4 regions of the Nocardia sp. NBC_00511 genome follow, and region 1 is predicted to be linked to each of the others. Evidence: riboswitches for the same ligand, from Rfam matches in the RefSeq annotation. Region 1 holds a riboswitch; each other region holds the start of a gene.
The links. A riboswitch is a leader RNA that binds a small molecule or an ion and turns the genes downstream of it on or off. The one in region 1 is predicted to bind magnesium.
Positions count from the first base shown of each region.

Region 2: it holds a riboswitch for magnesium, as region 1 does, so the genes downstream of both, OG300_RS41015 (NRAMP family divalent metal transporter) here and OG300_RS22455 (ABC transporter permease) in region 1, are expected to answer to the same signal.
Region 3: it holds a riboswitch for magnesium, as region 1 does, so the genes downstream of both, OG300_RS09080 (hypothetical protein) here and OG300_RS22455 (ABC transporter permease) in region 1, are expected to answer to the same signal.
Region 4: it holds a riboswitch for magnesium, as region 1 does, so the genes downstream of both, OG300_RS10920 (MgtC/SapB family protein) here and OG300_RS22455 (ABC transporter permease) in region 1, are expected to answer to the same signal.

Region 1 is NZ_CP107849.1:4,780,625-4,785,621, reverse strand. Features, by position in the region: gene OG300_RS22455 (ABC transporter permease) at 1-1,329, opposite strand, end outside; M-box (ykoK) riboswitch at 1,660-1,829, opposite strand; gene OG300_RS22450 (DUF3558 domain-containing protein) at 1,959-2,486, shown strand; gene OG300_RS22445 (DUF3558 domain-containing protein) at 2,483-2,998, shown strand; gene OG300_RS22440 (hypothetical protein) at 3,004-3,183, opposite strand; gene OG300_RS22435 (hypothetical protein) at 3,546-3,737, opposite strand; gene OG300_RS22430 (AraC family transcriptional regulator ligand-binding domain-containing protein) at 3,949-4,953, opposite strand; gene OG300_RS22425 (AraC family transcriptional regulator ligand-binding domain-containing protein) at 4,950-4,997, opposite strand, start outside.
Region 2 is NZ_CP107849.1:8,801,724-8,806,720, reverse strand. Features, by position in the region: gene OG300_RS41030 (molybdopterin-dependent oxidoreductase) at 1-417, shown strand, start outside; gene OG300_RS41025 (DUF6636 domain-containing protein) at 457-870, opposite strand; gene OG300_RS41020 (hypothetical protein) at 999-1,718, opposite strand; M-box (ykoK) riboswitch at 1,994-2,173, shown strand; gene OG300_RS41015 (NRAMP family divalent metal transporter) at 2,532-4,298, shown strand; gene OG300_RS41010 (hypothetical protein) at 4,340-4,997, opposite strand, start outside.
Region 3 is NZ_CP107849.1:1,922,092-1,927,088, reverse strand. Features, by position in the region: gene OG300_RS09095 (ABC transporter permease) at 1-115, opposite strand, end outside; gene OG300_RS09090 (ABC transporter permease) at 115-966, opposite strand; gene OG300_RS09085 (NADP-dependent oxidoreductase) at 1,144-2,070, shown strand; gene OG300_RS09080 (hypothetical protein) at 2,116-2,805, opposite strand; M-box (ykoK) riboswitch at 3,106-3,277, opposite strand; gene OG300_RS09075 (DUF2231 domain-containing protein) at 3,345-3,833, opposite strand; gene OG300_RS09070 (SPFH domain-containing protein) at 4,057-4,614, opposite strand; gene OG300_RS09065 (hypothetical protein) at 4,587-4,820, opposite strand.
Region 4 is NZ_CP107849.1:2,302,661-2,307,657, forward strand. Features, by position in the region: gene OG300_RS10915 (ABC transporter permease) at 1-1,201, opposite strand, end outside; gene OG300_RS10920 (MgtC/SapB family protein) at 1,198-1,911, opposite strand; M-box (ykoK) riboswitch at 2,112-2,285, opposite strand; gene OG300_RS10925 (TetR/AcrR family transcriptional regulator) at 2,421-3,152, opposite strand; gene OG300_RS10930 (hypothetical protein) at 3,167-3,568, opposite strand; gene OG300_RS10935 (M3 family metallopeptidase) at 3,708-4,997, shown strand, end outside.

The DNA of each region.
Region 1 (4,997 bases):
GATGCCCGTGTAGGTGAGCGCCGCGATCACGAAGATGAACAGGAACTGCGCCGGGAAGCTCACCAGCACCTGCACCACCGGCTGCGCGAAGCGGCAGATCCGCGGATTCATGCCGATCCACACCCCGACCGGCACCCACACCAGGGTGGACACCACCAGCAGCACCATCACGCGGGACAGGCTGGCCAGGCCCAGCAGCGCGGTCGGCCCGAATTCGGCCAGGCCCACGGTCCTTTCGAAGTAGGCGGCCAGCGTCCAGGTGCCCCAGGCCAGCACCGCGAACAGCAGTCCGAAGAACAGCACGTCCCCGGCTCGGCTGCCGGTGCGGTCGTCGTAGGCGGAGCGGGTGCTGCGCCCGAACACCCGCATCCCGCGGTCGATCCCCTCACCGACCGGCCGGAGCATGCGGGCGAGCCGACCCGGCACCGTGCTGCGACGCAGCAGGTCCAGGACGAGACTCCTTGGTGCCGAAGCGCTTTCGGTGTTCTCCACCCGGAACCGCTCGGCCCAGGCCGTCAGCGGCCGCCAGAACAGCACGTTCACCAGCACGATGGTGATCACCATGACGAGCGCGCCGAGCATCAGCGTGCCGACCTGCGCCTGCGAGGTGGCGGCCGCGATGAAGCTGCCCATGCCGGGCAGCGCCTCGTCCCGGCCCGACACCGTGATCACCTCGGAGGCCGCGAGCATGAACCACGCGCCGCCGAAGCTCATCATTCCGTTCCAGATCATCGGCACCATGGCGGCCGGAATCTCCAACTGCCACAGGCGCTGCCAGCGGGTCAGCCGCATCATGCGGGCGGCCTCGTCGAGTTCGCGCGGCACCGTGCGCAGCGCCTGGTAGTAGGCGAAGGTCATGTTCCAGGCCATGGCGGTGAAGATGGCGAAGCTGCACGCCGCCTCCGCGCCCAGGTAGGAGCCGCGGAACAGGGCCACGAACGCGGTCACCGTGATGGAGACCAGGGCCAGCACCGGCACCGACTGCAGCACGTCCACCATCGGGACCAGCACCTTCTCCGCCCGCCGGGAGCGTGCCGCCCACTGGCCGACGACCAGGCTGAACAGGATGGAGGCGACCAGGCCGATGAACATGCGCAGGGTGGTGCGGGCCGCGTAGTAGGGCAGTTCGGCCGCGTCGGTGGAGACCGAGCCGACGGCCGCGTCGGGCGTCCAGGGGACGGACATGTCGCGAAAGAGCCTGAGCACCACCAGGATCAGCAGCACCGCGGCGGCCACGATCAGGTAGTCGACCGTGCGCAGCCGCCCGTGTGCCCGGGGTGCCCGCGGCGTCGTGCCGGGACGATTCGGAATTGCGAGTTCGAGGGTCATCGGGAAGTTCTCTCGTGAATACCGCCGCCGCGCGGGGATATGCGGGCAGCATCGAATACCGCCGGGCACGATCGTGCGGACGGGTCATGAGATCGGTGGATATCCGAATTCATTCGCGGAATTGCGCACACGAATATGCGGTGCGCCGAATGGGCACCGTGAATTCAGCAATTGTGGAACGGGAGGGTCAGCGGCCCGATCCGGGAGGGACCGGCCCGCCGGTAGATCCGGGATCGTCGTCGGATGTCGTCATGGTGCTCGGCCTCCTTCCTGGTCGGCGCGATGGGTCAGCGCACGTGGGGGAGGTCGCCCGGAACACTCGGGTAGGGACGGACACCCCTCTCGTCAGAGCTTCGGCACTGTACGACGTGTTCCGCGTCGGAAAGCCACTTCGGATAACCCCTTAATCCGGAGAAATCTGTCCTAACCTTGGGCGTCTCTCGACGTCGTCAGATCAGTGGCCTGTGTTCATACAGGAGCCTCGCCTATCGAGGTGCGATATCGAACCTAGTGAAATGCTGTGCATAAGTCAAAGATCGCGTATTCACAGTGGTGGAGCGATATGTCACAGCAACCGACCGCAGTCCGGTCGATCGCACCGGGCGGGTGTGTCGCCTACGCTGGTCGGCGTGGTGAGAGCAGGAGCTGCGGCGGTGGGTATCGCCCTGATCGGGGTGATGGTCGCCGGCTGCGGCGGGTCGTCGCCGTCGGCCGCGCCGACGACCACCTCGGTCGTGCCCGCGGTGGTGTCGCCGTCGGCCAACACCGTCGGTCTGTGCGGCGGCGTCACCGATGCGGAGGTCGCGCAGGACACGGGTCTGACCGGACTGCACCGGATCGCGGTCAATCCGATGAGCTGCGCCTGGCAGCCCGCCGCCGGCGGCGACTACGCCGTGGTGTTCCAGTGGTTCCGGGGCAGCCCCCTGCAGGCGCGGCGCACCGAGATCACCACCGGCACCCCCGCCACCGTGCAGGTCGCGGGCGACGCGGGCATCGAATGGCACACCGACAACTCGTGCGAGGTGGCCGTGGCCTTCGGTGACACCGACTTCGTCGACTGGAGCTTGACCGCCGCCGCGGATTCCGCACGGCCGCAACCGTGTAAGGCCCTGGAACAGCTCGCCACGAGCACGTTGACGAAGGCGGGACAGGGATGAACCGGCGAGGGTGGTCGCGAATCACGCTGGCGGCGTTGACCATCGCGAGTCTGGCGGGCTGCTCGCACGGTGGTTCCGGCGACCAGGTGCGCCCCGCCGACGATCCCAACTTCCTGGCGGGCTGCGGCCCCCTCGACGATCAGAAGCTGGCGAGCTCGATCACCGTGACGGGGCTGCACCAGCAGCGCAACCCCACCATCTGCGACTGGACCGCCACCAATGCCGGTGGCGGCCCGGTCGACATCACCTACGCCTGGTTGCGCGACGACACCCTGTCCCGGGAGACCGAGATCGCCGCGCAGACCGGATACCAGATCGAGCGCATCGTGGTGAAGCACTACGGCGGCATGTACTGGCGCGACCCGGCGAACCCGGATACCTGCGCGGTGACGGTGGCCGATACCGGCACCGTCACCTGGTGGGTGCAGAACCGAGACCATGCGGCACAACCGGATCCGTGCGCGGCGGCCATGACGCTGATGCAGGCCACGCTGTCGGTCGACGGGGTCTAGATCGGTCACCAGTGGTAGGGGTGCCCGCCCAGCGACGCGTTGTAGATCGCGGTGCGGGGACGGGCGGCGCGCATGTTGACGCGCTCCTGATCGGTAAGTCGCGCCCGACCGCGCCAGCGTCGGAAGAACGCTCCGACGGTCAGGGCGGTGGTGGTGTCGCGGGTCGGGAAAGCGATGACTGCCATGATGGCCTCCTTGACGGAATGCAGGCTGCCGCACCGTTTTCCGTGCGCACCGAAGGCCCGCACGCAGTGGTGCGGGTCGAAGAGGGTGCGGGGATCTCAGGCGTGCACGGTGCCGCAGCGAGCGGTGAATGGAATCGACTGGTGATCCGGACTCGGATACGGACTGTCATCGGATGTCATGGTCGTTTCTCACCTCCTCGCCGCCGGGACGCACGTGGACGTCGCTGTTCGTGCTGCCAGACCACAGTGGCCCGGGGGCTCGTCCCGAGTCAAGGCGCCGCACGGGTATTTACGCATTCCGCCCGTAGATCACACCGGGCGTAAAAACTGGCGGCGCACCGCCCCAACGGCCGGAACGTGGCCTAGTGTTCCAGGAAGGTGGCGACGATGTTCCAGAACATGGCCGGGTCGACCCGGTCGAAATCCCAGCTCTCGGTGAGGCTGTGGGTGGTGCTCACGATGGCCGGGACGTCGAAGTCGTGCCGGGTGGCCGTGCCCTTGGCCTCGATAGCGGTGACGACATAGGCGGTGGCGGTTTCTGCGGTGTGGGGCACGGGCGAAGCTCCAATCGAGTACCGGTCCGGATGGGTCGTGCGGGTGCGCGAGGTCGCGCGTCGTGGCGTTTCCGTCCAGTTTTCTTTCCGCCTGCGGCGCAGGGGAGTTCCGAAGACGCCAACTCGGTGCCGGGCACGCCAACCTTGCTACATGGTTGCCCGAATACCGTACGGTAGGTGCGATTTCGGCGTGCGAGCGGGGTCTGATCGCTCAGGAATCGTCGCGGTCCCGCCAGCGGTGCACCGCCCGGCGCAGGCTCGCCGGGTCCGCGTAGCCCAGGAATTCCGCCTGCTGAGCACGTGGAAGATGTTCGGCCCGTTGCAATCTGCGCCGCCGCGCCCGATCCACCTCGCGCCGCCAGCCGGTGTCGTACTCGGCCAACCGGCGCTGTAGCGAACGCGGGGAGGTCAGCAGCCGCCGCGCTACCGTTTCCAGCGTCGCGACGCCCTCCACTAGCGCCTCGTCGATGACCGTGCCCAGCTGATCGAGCCAGGTCGCGCCGAACTGTGGAGTGGCAGGCAAGGTTCCGGCGTAGGCCAGCAGTACCGACGTCAACTCCGGGTCGGCGCCCTTCATCGGTAGCGCCAGGTCGGCCGTCCGCAGCGTGAGGGCGTCGGTGTCGGCGACGAAATCGATTGAGGTGGTACCGAAAAGCTCGGCGAACGCCGCCGCCGACTCGGGCTCCCGCTGGCGCAGGCCCACCCGCACCGGCACCACCGGATACCGGGTGGCCGACCGGGCTCGGCCGATGATCAGGGCGAAAGCGGCCTGTACCAACAACTCTCGGCCGCGGCAGTCCTCCACCACCGAGGCCACCTCGAAGCGGGTCTCCTCCTCGGTGCGCGCCGTGATCCGCAGGCTGTAACACGTTGTGAGACTGCCGGAGTGGAGCACGCACGAGTCGAGGGCGTCCCCGAGCGTCGGCGCGGACAGGAACAGGTACTCCAGCAGACCGAATTCGCCGGTCGTGGCCTCGTCGCAGGCCCGGAGACCGACGTCGGGATCACCGGTCTCGTGTTCGAGAAGTTCCCACAGCCGCAAGCAGTATCGGGGTGGGACGCGTACTGATTCGCCGCCCTCCCGCCAGTTCGGCACGCCCGCCTGGCGGGCCAGCCGCTCGGCGTCCAGACCGGCCTGTGTGGCGCGCTCGAGCACGAAGCGGGACATGAGAATGCTGTCGGCGCAGTCGTGTCGGGTGTTCACGGCATCGGTCACCGTTCGAGGCGACGCCGGGCGTCGTCGAGTTCGCGGCTGAAACT
Region 2 (4,997 bases), 4.0 Mb from region 1:
AACCCCATGCAGTGCCGCGGCCAGGTGGAGGGCGGCGTCGCACAGGCTTTGGGCGCAACACTTTTCGAAAACGTCCGCCTCGACGAACGCGGCGAGATCACCACAGCGGCCTTCCGCCGCTACCGCCTCCCCGGCTACGCCGACGTCCCCCGCACCGAGGTCACCTTCATGCGCACCTCCGACGCCATCGGCCCCCTGGGCGCGAAATCCATGAGCGAGAGCCCCTTCAACCCGGTGGCTCCCGCCCTGGCCAACGCCCTGCGCGACGCCACCGGCATCCGCTTCACGGATCTCCCCCTCACCCGCGACCGCGTCTGGCAGGCCCTGCACCATCGCCGGACCCGCACCCCCGCGCGGCCGCAGCCCACGCCGACCCGTCAGGAACTGGCGGCACTCACCGAGTATCGAGTCGAGTGAGTTCGGAAGTCACTGTGGTGCAGGCGATTACCGCCGGGATCAGCCGATGTCGTAGGCCTGGCGAGACAGCCGGAACATGTGGCCGTAGCCCGTGCACTGCACGTAGTCGACGGTGCTCAGGCAGGTGACGGGTCCCTCGGTGATGCTGGCGCCGTAGGGCAGGATCACCGCGGTCGGGCCGACCAGACGGTCACCGTGGCAATTGAATCGGGCGCCGCTGGCATCGAGTGAGACGCGGTCGCCGTAGGCGAGGTGGCATTCGGCGGGGCGGGCGGGCGAGATGTAGTCGTGGTTGGCGATCTCGCAGGCGGCGCCGGTGTTGCCGACTATGCATTCGACATTGCCTGAGGGCGACTGGAATTCGGCCGATGTCGCCTCGGCGTGGGCGAGGCCCGCGCCGGTCAGCGCGAACAGTGCGGCGGTGGTGGTGATGAGACGAATCGGAAACTTCATGGTTGTGCTCCCCCCGGGACAGAACGGTGTCACCCATTCATCGGTGAGACCGGGCGGAACGATAACGCGGAAGACGCAACCCCGGTCGCGCCCTCATCGGCGCGACCGGGGTTGCCCACCGCCAGCGGCTACTTCGTCGGAGCCGGGGTGAACGGTTGGTTGATGGTGGTGAAGTACTGCACGGCCGCGGCGATCGCCACCGGTGCGGTGACCAGGATCATGCCGCCGATCGCGCCGAGCGCACCCATCGCGGCGGCACCGGCCAGGCAGCCGACGACCGCTCCGGGCAGGAAGAAGAACAGGCCGCCGATGATGCCGGTGGCGAGACTGACGCCCGAGCCGACGGCGATGCCGCCCAGCGCGCAACCGACGGCCGCGCCGCCGAGACCGCCGACCAGGGTGCCGATGGTGGCGCCGATGGCGATGGTGTCCTTCATCCGGTTCCAGGCCGCCTGCTCACGGTCGTACGGGGTCTTCCAGGGGGCGGTGTCCTCGAAGGGCAGGGCGACGGGCTGGTACGACGCGTGCGACATGTCGAACAGCGGGGTGAGCGTCGCGGTGTTGTCGCGGATCGCGGCGGAGATGGGGAAGACGAAATCGTCTACACGGAAATTGAGCTGGGTTCCAGCAACCACGTTTCCATCGGGGGCTTTGATGGTGAAGACACCATTGTCGACAGCCATGGAACCGATATCGGTGGTAATGGTCGCGGCCTGATCGGTGGCCGACGCGGTGTAGTGGATTGCACCCACATCACCGGTTGCAGGCTGGGCATTTACAGCCCCGGTAGTGACGACAGTAACTGCGGCGACCATCGCCGTGATCGCAGCAAGACCCTTGACGCGCATGTGATTCACCTCAAATAATCGTCCTGCGTAATTGGAACACGTGCAGGTTCAGCAATTGACAAGCAAACTCTAAGTTCGTTCTCAGGCCCTGAGCAATGGACGAATGTCCTTTAGTGACTCGTTGCACATATGAGCGCCCGGTTCCTCGCAAAACGGACATCAATATGGGCAGATGACCGGCTGGTAGTCGGAACCCGCTTGCGGCACAAGGGATTACAAGGAACCGACCGGCTTGGATTTGACTTATCCGTAGGGCAGGCTCACCATTGCCCGAGTCAGCACCTCGCTAGGCGAGGCTCCTGTACGAACACAGGCCACTGATCCGACGACGTCGAGAGACGCCCAGGGTTAGGACAGATCACCCCGGATTAAGGGGTGATCCGAAGTGGCTTCCCCGGGCCGCGAGCCCCCGGATACGTCGTGCAGTGCCGAAGCTCTGACGAGAGGGGTGCGAGGCTACGCCGTCGCGGCGTGGCCGCGTTTCCCTCTTGCCGCGCGTGGTCGGACAGCAGGTCTTCGTCACGAGGACACAGGCGACGTCCCCGAACGTCACGGCGGCAAGGAGGTGAGGGACGAACAATGAGTTCCGGCGATAGTCCGTATCCGAAACCGGAGTTCCCTGCCCCGACGTCCCCGGCCCGCCGTCTTCCGGTCGCCGCCTGACCCGTTCCACGCCGCACCCCCCACCGGTGTTCTCGCACCGATCGAGTGGTTCCCGCGTGCCCCGGGCCGGTCGTGTCGCGCCCGAAATCGGTTGCCGCCGGGCGCTTTCCGCACGCCCGCGCACCTGATGATGAAAGCGAGAGAAGCGCCATGGCCTTCTTCGCGAACGGCGCCAGCCGCCGCACCGCAACCGTTCCCGCCGCGGTCACCCCCGCCGTGACCGCCCCCTCCGAGCCCACCGGCGCCGTCATGGACAGCGCGCACGTCGGCGATATCGTCGGCGCGCTGGGCAGCATCGGCCGCCACGACACCCTCGAAGGTCGTTCCCGCAAGCAGCGTTTGCGCATGCTGCTGGCGATCATGGGCCCCGGCCTGATCGTGATGGTCGGCGACAACGACGCGGGTGGCATCGCCACCTACGCGCAGGCCGGGCAGAACTACGGCATGGCCCTGGTCTGGACGCTGGTGCTGCTGATCCCGGTGCTGTACGTGAACCAGGAGATGGTGGTGCGGCTGGGCGCGGTGGCCGGGGTCGGGCACGCGCGGCTGATCTTCGATCGCTTCGGAAAGTTCTGGGGCGCTTTCAGTGTCGGCGATCTGTTCGTGGTGAACGCGCTGACCATCGTCACCGAGTTCATCGGCGTCTCGATGGCGCTGAACTACTTCGGGCTGCCCAAGTGGGTGTCGGTGCCGCTGGCCGCGGTGCTGCTGTTCGCCATGGTGGCGGGCGGCTCGTTCCGGCGCTGGGAGCGTTTGCTGTTCGGCTTGATCGCGGTCAACGTCATCATGTTCCCGCTGGCATTCCTGGTGCACCCCAAGGCTTCTCAGGTGGCGCACGGATTCCTGCCGTCGTTCCCGGGCGGGCTGAACTCGACGCTGCTGCTGCTCATCGTCGCCATCGTGGGCACCACGGTCGCGCCGTGGCAGCTGTTCTTCCAGCAGTCCAACATCGTCGACAAGCGCATCACCCCGCGCTGGATCCGCTACGAGCGCATCGATCTGTGGATCGGGATCGTGGTGGTGATGGTGGGCGCGATCGCGATCATGGCGGCCGCCGCCTTCGGGCTGGCCGGGACCGACGCGGCCGGGAACTTCGCCGATGCCGGTGCGGTGGCGCGGGCGCTGCACGATCACGCGGGTCCGACGGTGGGCGCGCTGTTCGCGATCCTGCTGTTCGACGCCTCGCTGATCGGCGCGAACGCGGTCGGGCTGGCCACCACCTACGCGCTCGGCGACACTCTGGGCAAGCGGCATTCGCTGCACTGGAAGATCAGTGAGGCGCCCGCCTTCTACGCCGGTTACGCCGCGCTGCTGGCGCTGGCCGCGGCGGTGTCGTTCAGCCCCGACCACGTACTGGGTCTGCTCACCCAGGGCGTGCAGGCGCTGGCCGGGGTGCTGCTGCCGTCGGCCACCGTCTTCCTGGTGCTGCTGTGCAACGACCGGGCGGTGCTCGGTCCGTGGGTGAACACGGTGCGGCAGAACATCGTCGCCGGCGTCATCGTGTGGTCGCTGGTGCTGCTGTCGCTGGCGTTGACGGCGGCCACCTTCTTCCCCGAACTCACCACTCGCACACTGGAATACAGCTTCGGCGGCGGCGTGCTGGTCGGCCTGCTGGGCGGGGTGGGCATGCTGATCGCCTGGCAGCGCGGCCGCCGCCGCGCCGTCGAGCGCACCGCGCAGGAGTTCGGCAACCTCGATCCCGATCAGGTCGAGGAGCTCAACGCCACCTCACTGACCCGGGCCGAGCGCAAGGCCATCATCCAGGCCGACCGCGACACCTGGCGCACCCCCGCGCTCGCCACCCTCCCCCGTCCCACCTTCTCCCCCGCCCGCACGACCGGCATGCTCGCCCTGCGGGGCTACCTGCTGGTCGCGGTGATCCTGGTGGCGGTCAAGATCGCCATGGCGATCGGCTGAGCCGAATCACCTTCCGGCTGAGCCGAGTTCGGGTGACCGGCTCAGCAGGTGGGCGGGATGTCGGCGAGATTCACACCCGCGTAGGTGGCGGCGGCCCGGCAGTCGACGGGCCTGCCGTCCAGTGTGAGCTGGTCGAGATCCATTGTGGCGCTGCCGATCCGGCCGCCGCTACTGGTGGCTCGCAGGAGTTCCTGCTGGGTCGCGGCGACGGTGGTGCGGGTGATGGAGCCGTGCAGGACGGCGGTGTCACCGACATTGGTGACGCTGATGCCTTGGGCCGCAGCGCCGTTGACCACGGTGTCGTGGATGTCGAAGGTGAGCTGCGCGGTGCTGGGTTCGGATCCGGCCGGGGTGTAGGCGATCAGGCCGATGCCGTCGGCGCTGCAGTCACCGAGGTCGGAGTCGGCGATGGTCAGGTTCGTCTGCGCGGTGCGGCCGAAATTGGTTGTCACCACGCAGGTTCCGAGATTGGCCGGGACCAGGCCGTTCAGGATCGCGCCGGGAAATTCGGAGTGGTGGGCACGGACGTTCTCCAGGGTGAGCGACTGGTGGGCGCCTCCGCTGCTGAGGTTGTAGTTCTCGATGACGTCGCCGCTGACATTGTCGAAGGTGCTGTCCACCACGCGGACCCGGCTGTCGGGGCTGCCGTCGGTGGTCACGTATTCCAGGCCGTTGGCGGAGAAGTTCCCGTACCCGTTA
Region 3 (4,997 bases), 2.9 Mb from region 1:
GCCACACGAAACCCAGGACGAATCCCAGCGATTCGATGGGACCCCACGGCCGCAGGCGGCCGCGGAACCGGCTCGCCCAACGGAGTCCAGCCGGGGTGTACGGGGCTGCGGCCATCACGCCATCCTGACCGGAATGAACATGGTGACCACCTGGGTGATCACGGTATTGAGCACCGCGACCGCGGCCACCGACATCACCACCGCGGCGTTCACGCCGTCGGCGACGCCGCGCGGACCGCCCTTGGCCTCGAGCCCGCGCTGACAGGCGATCACCACCACCAGGAACCCGAAGATCAGCGATTTCAGCAGCGACACCCAGATATCGAGCGGGGTGGTGAACGCGCCGAACGACTGCCAGTAGCTGCCCGGCGTGACGTTCAGGGCCGCCACCGCGACCGCGAAACCCGAGGCGATGCCGACGAAGATGATCAGCACATTGAGCAGCGGCGCCACCAGCATCATCGCCGCGATCCGCGGAACCACCAGGCGCTGAACGGGATCCACGCCCATCACGCGCATGGCGTCGACCTCCTCGCGGATGGTTCGCGCGCCCAGGTCCGCCGCGATGGCCGCCGCGCCCGCGCCACCGAGCAGCATGGCGGTCGCCATCGGCGCGCCCTGCTTGATGACACCGAGCCCACCGGCCGCGCCGATCATGGAATCCGCGCCCAGCTGGGACACGATATTGCCGACCTGCGCGGAGACGATGACGCCGAACGGAATCGCCATCAGCACACTCGGTATCGCGGTCACCCGAATCAGGAACCAGGCCTGGGCGAGGGTCTCGTGCACCTGGAATCGCAGCCGGGCGGCATCCTTCGCGCCGATGTAGACGGCATCGATTCCGATCCGCAGGGCCCGGCCCAGCGTGGCCACGCTCGACAGCACGGTCTCGGCGAAATTCCGGCGCAGGACCTGTCCCGCACCTGGTGTTCCGCTCGACGATTCGTCGCTGGCCCGTGTCACGCGGCAGAACGTATCATGACCTGAACCACATTCTGGACACTATTCCAGAAATCTGTTCGGTCTCATGCGCGACAGGTGTCAGGTTCTCGTCGTCGATGACGGATCATCAAGCGACACTGCATGTTCCTCGCCGAAGCGGTGCTTGAAGTTGCTGCGCGGACGCTGAAGACTGCCCCTATGAAAGCGCTACGCATCCATCACCGCGGCGGCCCCGAGCTGTTGGTCGTCGAAGACGCGCCTCTCCCCCGGCTCGCGACCGGCGACGTGCTCGTTCGGGTCGAGGCGGCCAGCTTCGTGCCCGACGAACTCGACTGGCCCGGCACCTGGACCGATCGCGCGGGCCGCGACCGCGCACCGTCGATCCCCGGACACGAGATCGTCGGCACCGTCACCGAAGTCGGCTACGGCAGCACCGGATTCGAGGTCGGCGACCGGGTGTGCGGGCTCACCGACTGGCACCGCGACGGGTCGATGGCCGAGTACACGGCGGTCGAAGCCCGCAACCTGGCGCTGCTGCCGAACACCCTCGACACCGACCAGGCCGCCGCCCTGCCCCTGGCCGGACTCACCGCCTGGCAGGGGCTTTTCATCCACGGCAGCCTGCGACCCGATCAGTCCGTCCTGGTGCACGGCGGCGCGGGCGGCACCGGCTCTCTCATCATCCAGCTCGCGAAACACGCAGGCGCACAGGTCATCGCCACAGGTCGCCCGAATGCCGAGAAGCTGGTCGCCGACCTGGGCGCGGACCGCTTCATCGACCTCACCGAAGACCCCGAACTGTCCACGGCGGGCACGGTGGACCTGGTCTTCGACACCATCGGCGGCCCCCTCCTCGAACACTCCGCCGCGGTGGTGAAGCCCGGCGGCACCCTGGTTTCGATCACCGCCCCGCCCCCGATCGCTCCCGCCGACGGCCGAGCCGTCTTCTTCATCGTCGAGCCCGACCGCGACCAGCTCCGCGAACTCCTCCGGCTCGCCGCCGCAGGCGACCTCCGCCCCCAGGTCGGCGCGGTGCACGACCTCGACCACGCGCGGGAAGCGTTCCTGCGCAAGCGAACCGGCCTGCCGGGCAAAGCTGTCGTACATATCGCACCGTCGAGGTAGCGTGGCCCGACCTTTTCGGCGGTAGCGGCGAGATTCCGATCGCCCTCACATCGCCGCCACTTCCGCCGGAGAGACCTGAGCGGCGGCGGGGGCCGCGGGGACGTTGAGTCGTTGGAAGAACTGGATCGCGCTCACGATCCCGACGGGGAGGCCGATCAGTACGGTGCCCGCGGCCGCGCCGAGGGCAGCGCCCGCAGCGGCTCCGGCGAGACAGCCACCGACCCAGCCCGGTACGAAGATCGGGGTCATCAGTGCGGCGGGCACGATGGCGCCCAGGACGCAGCCGCCGACGCCACCGACCAGGGTGCCGATCAGGGCTCCGACGCCGGTGGCCAGGCCGAATTGGGTGCCGGCCGCGGCCAGGGCGGAGTCGAAATCGGCCTGCTGGTCGACCGGTTGCAGCATGGTGATCGGCTTGGCCAGGGCGGCGTCGGCGCTCGGGGTGAGGGTCGCGGTATTACCGTCGATGGTTGCGGCAATCGGGAACTGCTGACCGTCGATGCCGTAGGCCAGGGGCAGAGTGGCGGCTACCGCGCCGGTGGGGTCGAGGACCTCGAATCGGCCGTCACGGGTCGAGAGGCTGCCCTGATCGGTGTGCACCACAACGGATTTGCCGACTGTCCTCGCGGTCCAGTCGATGCCGGGTGCGGGAGCCGCGGTCGCGGCGGGGATGTCGCAGACGAGTGCGCCGAGGGTGACAGCGGTGATCGCGGCGAGGGTGGTGAAGTTTCTCATCGGTGAATCAACCTTCGAATTTCGGGTTCGGTGAATTCGAATGGGGTGAAAAGGCCAGCACGAATTACACGGCCGCGCAACGGTAATGCGGACGCGTCGAGGGTCGCGAATCAACGCGACGGGAATTTCCGGTCAGGCTCGTGTGGCGTGTTTCCACCCGCAATCGGGTGAGTGGAACGAGTGACTCGGATACGGACTGTCGCCGGGGGCCATGGGTCGTCCTCACCTCCTCGCGGCCGGGGCGCACGGGGGCGCCGTCACGGATGCACACGAGGATTCCGCGCAGGCAGACGCCTCGCGCGGGCACCTCTCTCGTCAGAGCTTCGGCACTGCACGACGTATCCCGCTGCGCGGGAAGCCACTTCGGGTGACCCCTTAATCCGGGGAAACCTGTCCTAACCCTGGGCGTCTCTCGACGTCGTCGGATCAGTGGCCTGTGTTCGTACAGGAGCCTCACCTAGCGAGGTGCTGTAATTACGTCGCACAGCTTTGCATTACGAAGCCCTATTCGTCAATTTTCCGATTCACGAGAAGTCCGATTACTGCTTCGGCGCTTCGCGTGCCGGTTTCGCGGACACGCCGTGCCATACCGATCGAGAGCCGGACTCCCCGATCCGATACACCTGCACCGTGGCCGCGACACTCGCCGCGATCGCCAGCACCGCGACAGCGCCCACGAGCACCCGCGACAGCGCCCGCCCACGCGATTCGTACACGTGAACCACCGCCATCAGCACCGCCACGATCAACAACCCGGCCGCGAAGTAGATGAACGTGTCACCGAGATGAGTGTGGGTGCGCAGGTCCGGATTTCGCCCGACCCGCTTCTCCAGCCACTCGCCCGCATCCGTGGTGATCGGGGTGAGAACCGCCACGAAGGCGGCCAGCACGAGGTTGAGCCAGACCAGGCGGCGACGAGCCGCGGGCCACAGCGCGGACAGGATCACCAGCACCGCGGTCAACGGTGCCAGCACCACGATGAAGTGCACGAACAGGATGTGGGCCGGAAGGCCGTTGAGCGTCGACATCGGGAACTTTCTCTGGGCAGACCGGACGCGGCCCAACCTTGCACATATCCGCTGAGAACGCGCTGAGATCGCTGCCGAACGTCGAACGGCTTCGCGCGAAACGCCTCGGAGGGCCGACCCCAGCCCTACTGACGCGGTGCGGGCCGTACCGCGTCCACGATTTCGGTCAGCTGGGTGATGATGCCGGTCAATCCCGTGGCGTCGCCACCGATTTGGACGGACTTCAGTTCGGTGGGGGTGGGGAGGTGGTCGACGATGGCGGGGAGGGATTGGACGAGTTGGGCCTGGATGTTGGTGGCGGTGCGGCTGTTGGCGTTCTCGATGCCGAGCTTGTCGTGTTCGCGGGCGGTGCGGCGGAATTGCTCGACGGCGTCGCGGTCGAAGCGGGCGGCTTCGTTGCGGTGTTCGACGAGACCACCGCCTCCTTGATCTGCACGGTGACGATATTGAGCCCGAGCCCGCGATCGTTGCGGGCGTCGTCGCTGCCCTCGGCGACGGTGCGCAGCCGGGCGGTGAGCTCCTCGATGATGGGCTGCTTGTCACTGAGTACGTCACGCACCGCCATGGTGGAGACCTTGTCCTTGATCGCCGCCTCGGCCTGCTCGCGCAGTTGCACGTTGACCAGCCGCATCGGATCCTCGCCGTCGGAGAAGTCGAGTTTGCGGTAGGCGGTGGCGAAGTCGTCGATGATCCACTGCACATAGCCCTGGACCAGGACGCCTTGCAGTTCCTTACAGATGCAGTAGGCGTTGATCAGGATGGTTTGAATCGCGCCCGGCACCACCAGAACCCGGTGATCCGCACATCGACCGGCGCGGGCCCGGAGGCTTCGCGCACCGGCCCGATGCGCCCGGCGCGTTTGCTGACCGCACTGCGACCCGACGGGCCGTTCCCGTCGGACCATCCCCCCGAGCTCGACCGCAGATCCTCTTCCAATGCCGCCTGCTGCGCGACCACTTGATCGAGATATTTGTTCTTCGCTGCCATGCACGCACGCTACTTGCACAAATCGCTGTGGCCCAGCGGTATTCGAGGCAGGCAGCGATCAGCCCCGGCAGACGCGGGACGGTGATCCCCCGAATAATTCGGTACCGCTCGAGCGGACGCCCTGTTAGCGTTCATGTCAGCACCGACACCGGGACGACAGAAAGGCAAGGCAATGGA
Region 4 (4,997 bases), 2.5 Mb from region 1:
CGATCCACACCCCGATCGGCACCCACACGATCGACGCGAAGATCAACAGCACGATCACCCGGCCCAGCGTGATCACACCCAGCAACAGTGCGTGGGCCACCTCGTGGTAGCCGACCGTGCTGCCGATGTAGCGGGCCATCGCGATCAGCCCGGCGAGCACGCCCGCCCCGACGATCACCGTGAACGCCACATCCCCGGCGCGACGACGCGCCACCGGCACGTAGAGGGGATGCTCGGCCAGCCCGAACACCCGCATCGCGCGGTCCATCGGAAACACCAGCCGCCCGAAGACCCGCCCCAGCAGGCCCGGAATGTGGCTGCGGCGCAACAGATCCAGCACCAGGCTGCGGCCCTTGTCCGAGGACGCGGTGTCCTCGACCCGGAAGCGCTCCGCCCACACCGTGATCGGCCGCCAGAACAGCACGTTCACACCGATGATCATCACGATCATCACCACGATCGCGAGAAATACCTTGCCGGTATCGGAATTCGCCGACGCCGTCGCCACATACGACCCGATGCCCGGCAGCACGTACTGGCGGTTGTTGACGCTGATCGCCTCGGCCGCGGTCAGGAAGAACCAGCCGCCACCGAAACTCATCATCGCGTTCCACACCAGCGGGAACATCCCCGAGGGCACATCGACGCGCCAGAACCGCTGCCAGCGCGACAAGCGCAGATTGCGGGAGGCCTCATCGAGTTCGCGCGGCTGCGACACCAGGCTGTGATGGAACGCGAAGGTCATGTTCCAGGCCTGCGAGGTGAAGATCGCGAAGATCGAGGCGCACTCCAAACCCAGTGACGAGCCCGGGAACAACGCGATGAACCCGGTCACCGTCACCGACAGGAAACCCAGGATCGGCACCGACTGCAGAATGTCGAGGATCGGCAGCATCACCTTCTCCGCACGCGGCAACCGCGCGGCCGCGGTGGCGAAGACGAAGGTGAACACGATCGACAACCCCAACGCCAGCAGCATCCGCAGCAGCGAACGCGCCGCATAGAACGGCAGCTCGGAGGCGTCGGTGGAAATCGTTGCCGCAGGGGCGTTCTCGTCGAAGGGCACATGCATGCCCGCCGAGATCTTCACCACGATCCAGATCAGCACCGCCGCCGCGGCGAACACCGCGATATCCGCCCAGCGTGAGCGCGGCCGATCCAGTGCTCCGCGTGAGGGATACGAGTGCAGCGGAGTGCTCACTGCTCGACCTCCACCGGCGCCGGCACGGTGCGCCAGCCGACACTGGTCACCGACGGCTCGAGGCTCAGCCGGCTCACCGCGGCCTCCATCTGCCGGTCGTCGCGGCGATCACCGGTCAATTCCGCGCGCACCTGTACGCGGCCGGGCTGGGTGTCGTGGCTCGAGACCGACACCAGTCGGAAATCGGTGCGCGTCAACGACTGCACCAGCAGTGCGCGCACATGCGCCTCGTGCGAATCATCGGTTTCGGCGGTGAACGCGTAGAGCGCCTCGTGGGCTTCGGGGCCGTCGGCGATCGGCCGGTCGACTGTGCGCGCCACCGTGCGCAGCGCGGTATTGACCACCACCACCGCCACGGTGCCCGCGACCGCCGTCGACCACATGCCCGATCCGGCCAGCGAACCCACCGCCGCCGAACACCACAGGGTCGCCGCGGTGTTGAGGCCGCGAATATTGAATCCGTCGCGCAGGATCACACCCGCGCCCAGAAAGCCGATACCGGAAACGATCTGTGCCGCAACCCGAGTCGGGTCGGCGTTACCGCCATTGAAGCCGTGCGCCGACAGCAGCACGAACAAGGTGGCCCCGGCCGCGACCAGCGCGTTGGTGCGCAGCCCGGCCATGCGCGCCCGGAACTGGCGCTCGAATCCGATCACCGCACCCAACCCGACACCGGTGGCGAGTCGGAGCAGCATTTCCCACGTGGTCATGACGGTCTCCTAGCAGAGACGGCGCACTCGAAACCGGACGCTACAGGCACAGCACGGCTGTGCAGCGGAATTCGGGAGTGTCGCCGAGTGAACGATTGGCTAACGGGCATATGTCTGATCCGTCGGGCACGGCAACCACCTCCAGGACCAGCTCGAGCACACGCGCCAGGGGAGTGGGACCGGCAGGAAACGCCGGGTACGGTAACCACCCCTCGTAAGACCTTCAGCACTTCACGGCGTAAACCCGTCCAATGGCGGGAGCCGGTCGGGGTATCCCCTTAGCTCGGGGAAACCTGTCCTGATCCGGGGCGTCTCTCGACGTTCGGGATCGCCGGCCTGTATCCGTGAAGGAGCCTCAGCTAACGACGGCACCTTGCGACAGCGAGTAAACACCCCCGGCGGCGATCGAGCAACTCGACAGCACGAGGGTGTAAGCAACCCGTCAACGCCTCAGCGCGACCACCACCGCGATCCGATAATGACTCGCGGTGGCCCGCGCCCGCGGACTCTCAGTCGCGGTACATGCCTCGATAGGCGGCGATGATCGCCACCAGATGATCGATGATCTCCTCGCGACTGGCACGCAGCGTGCCATTGAGCCACGCCGAGAACATGCCCGCGTTGCCGCTGGCCATCGTCACCGCCGCCAGCCGCCGCCGCACCGGATCCTCGATATGGGAGAACAGATGATCCTGGATGAGCCGGGTGAACACCGGCATCACCGCGATCGTCGTCTGCCCCAACCCCGTCGAGGAATACGGCTCCACCAGAAACAACCGCGACTTGCGCGGATCGGCGAGCACCTTGTCCACCAGCAACTCCGAGAGCGCCCGATCCCGGCTCGGATCATCGGCCACCGCGAACGCCGTCATCGGCCCCAGATACTCCTCGGCGATCAACCGATACAGCACATCGAGCAATTCGTCACGGCTGGAAAAGGATTCGTAGAAATAGCGGTCCGTCAGATTGGCGCGCCGACACACCGCCCGCATCGTCACCGCCCCGGCCCCGGACTCCCCGATCAGATCCAGCGCCGCCTCCAACAACGCCCCACGCCGCGCCTCGCGACGCTCGGTCAGGGTCGTCCCACCCCAGATACGCGGCTCGGACTCGGAGGGCGGCTGCTCGGTCTGCACCGGAACCAGGGTAATGCCCGCACCGACCACCCCACGCGCACCCGCCGTTGACCGCCACCGAACCGCGCTGGGCCGGTGCCGGTCGCCCGCGGGTGGCACCGGCATCGGTCGGATCGTGCTCAGCTGCTCACGATGCAGGCGCTGCCGAGGTTGATGCCGGTCTTGACCGTCAGCAACGCCCACTGCGAACCGTTGTAGGACCAGGCCTGCACATAGTGGGTGCCGGTCGAGGTGGGGGTGAAGCTCGAGGTGGCGGTGCCGCCGGTGCCGAGCGAGAACTGCTGGGGGCTGAAGGTGGCCGAATTGCTGTCGTAGAGCCAGACGTATTCGTTGGGGCTGCCGTTCACGGTGACCGTGTAGGAGCAGTTGGTGCCGTAGCCGCCGCCGATACTCGAACCGCTCGAGACCGTCACGCTGCTGACGTACGCCGACGCGCCGGGCGCGGCGACCACGAGTGCGGCCGCCCCCGCGGCGGCGAAGAGGGTGGTTGCGGCGAATGCCGACTTCCGAGACCCGAACATGTCGATCATCTCCTGGATAGATCAAATAGTGCCAGGTGAAAGGCTTATTTTATCGCTGCGTGAGTGCCGGGGTGCCGGTTTTGTACCGGCCCGAGTGGTAGGCCCGAATTGCGGTTGCGGTAGCCGATAGGGTCGGGACATGAGCCTGTCCCCGCTTGCCCTGCCCGCGACCGACTGGCCGCAGTGGCTGACCGACCATGTGGAGAGCGGATTGCGCAGTGCGCGTGAGACATTGCAGCGGCTGCGGGGCGGCGCGGTGCGTGACGCCCGCGAGGTGCTCGAGGTGTGGAACGACGCCGATATCGCGTTGCGTGGTGCGGAATCCGCGGCCGGACTGTTCGTGCAGGTCCACCCCGACCCGCAGGTGCGCGAGCTGGCCGAGAAACTGTTGCAGGACATCGAACGCGCCACCACCGACCGCACCCTCGACCGTGAACTGTTCGAGGTGCTCAGCGCCACCGACCCGGCGGGGCTGGACACCGACAGCGCACGCATGCGCGCACACGTGCTGCGCGACTTCCGTCGCAGCGGCGTCGACCGCGACGAGGCCACCCGAAACCGGTTGCGCGACATCTCCGAACGGCTCACCGTGCTCGAGCAGGAATTCGGGCGCACCATCCGCGACGACGTGCGCAGCATCCAGCTGGCCCCCGACCGCCTCGACGGGCTGCCGCAGGACTTCCTGGCCGCGCACCCGCCCGCCGCCGACGGACTGGTCACCGTCACCACCGACTACCCCGACTACCTGCCGTTTCGCACCTTCGCCCGCGACGCCGCCGCCCGCCGTGAACTCACCGTCGAATTCGACTCCCGCGGCTGGCCCGCCAATGACGCTGTGCTGCACGAGATCCTCGACCTGCGCGACGAGAAGGCGCGGCTGCTCGGCTACGACAGCTGGCCCGACTACGACGCGGAGGTGAAGATGATCGGCTCGAGCGCGGCCATCGCCGAGTTCATCGACCGCATCGCGACCGCCGCCGCGCCCGCGGGCCGCCGCGACCACGACACCCTGCTGGCGCGGCGCCGCCTCGACGACCCCACCGCCACCGGCCTCGACCGCGCCGACAACGGCTACTACAGCGAACTGATCCGCCGCGAGAACTACGACGTCGACGCGCGCGAGGTACGCCGCTACTTCGACTTCCCGGCCGTGCGCGCCGGACTGCTCGAGGTCACCGGGCGGCTGTTCGGACTGCAATACCGCCTCGTGGACGCACCGACCTGGCACGACGAGGTCACCGTCTACGACGTGTACGCCGACGGGCACCGCCGCGGGCGCATCTACCTCGATCTGCACCCGCGCGACGGAAAATACAAGCACGCAGCACAATTCGACCTCGTCGGCGGCATCACCGACCGGCTGCTGCCCGAAGGCGTACTGGTGTGCAACTTCTCGCGCGGGCTCATGGAACATCAGCACGTGGTCACC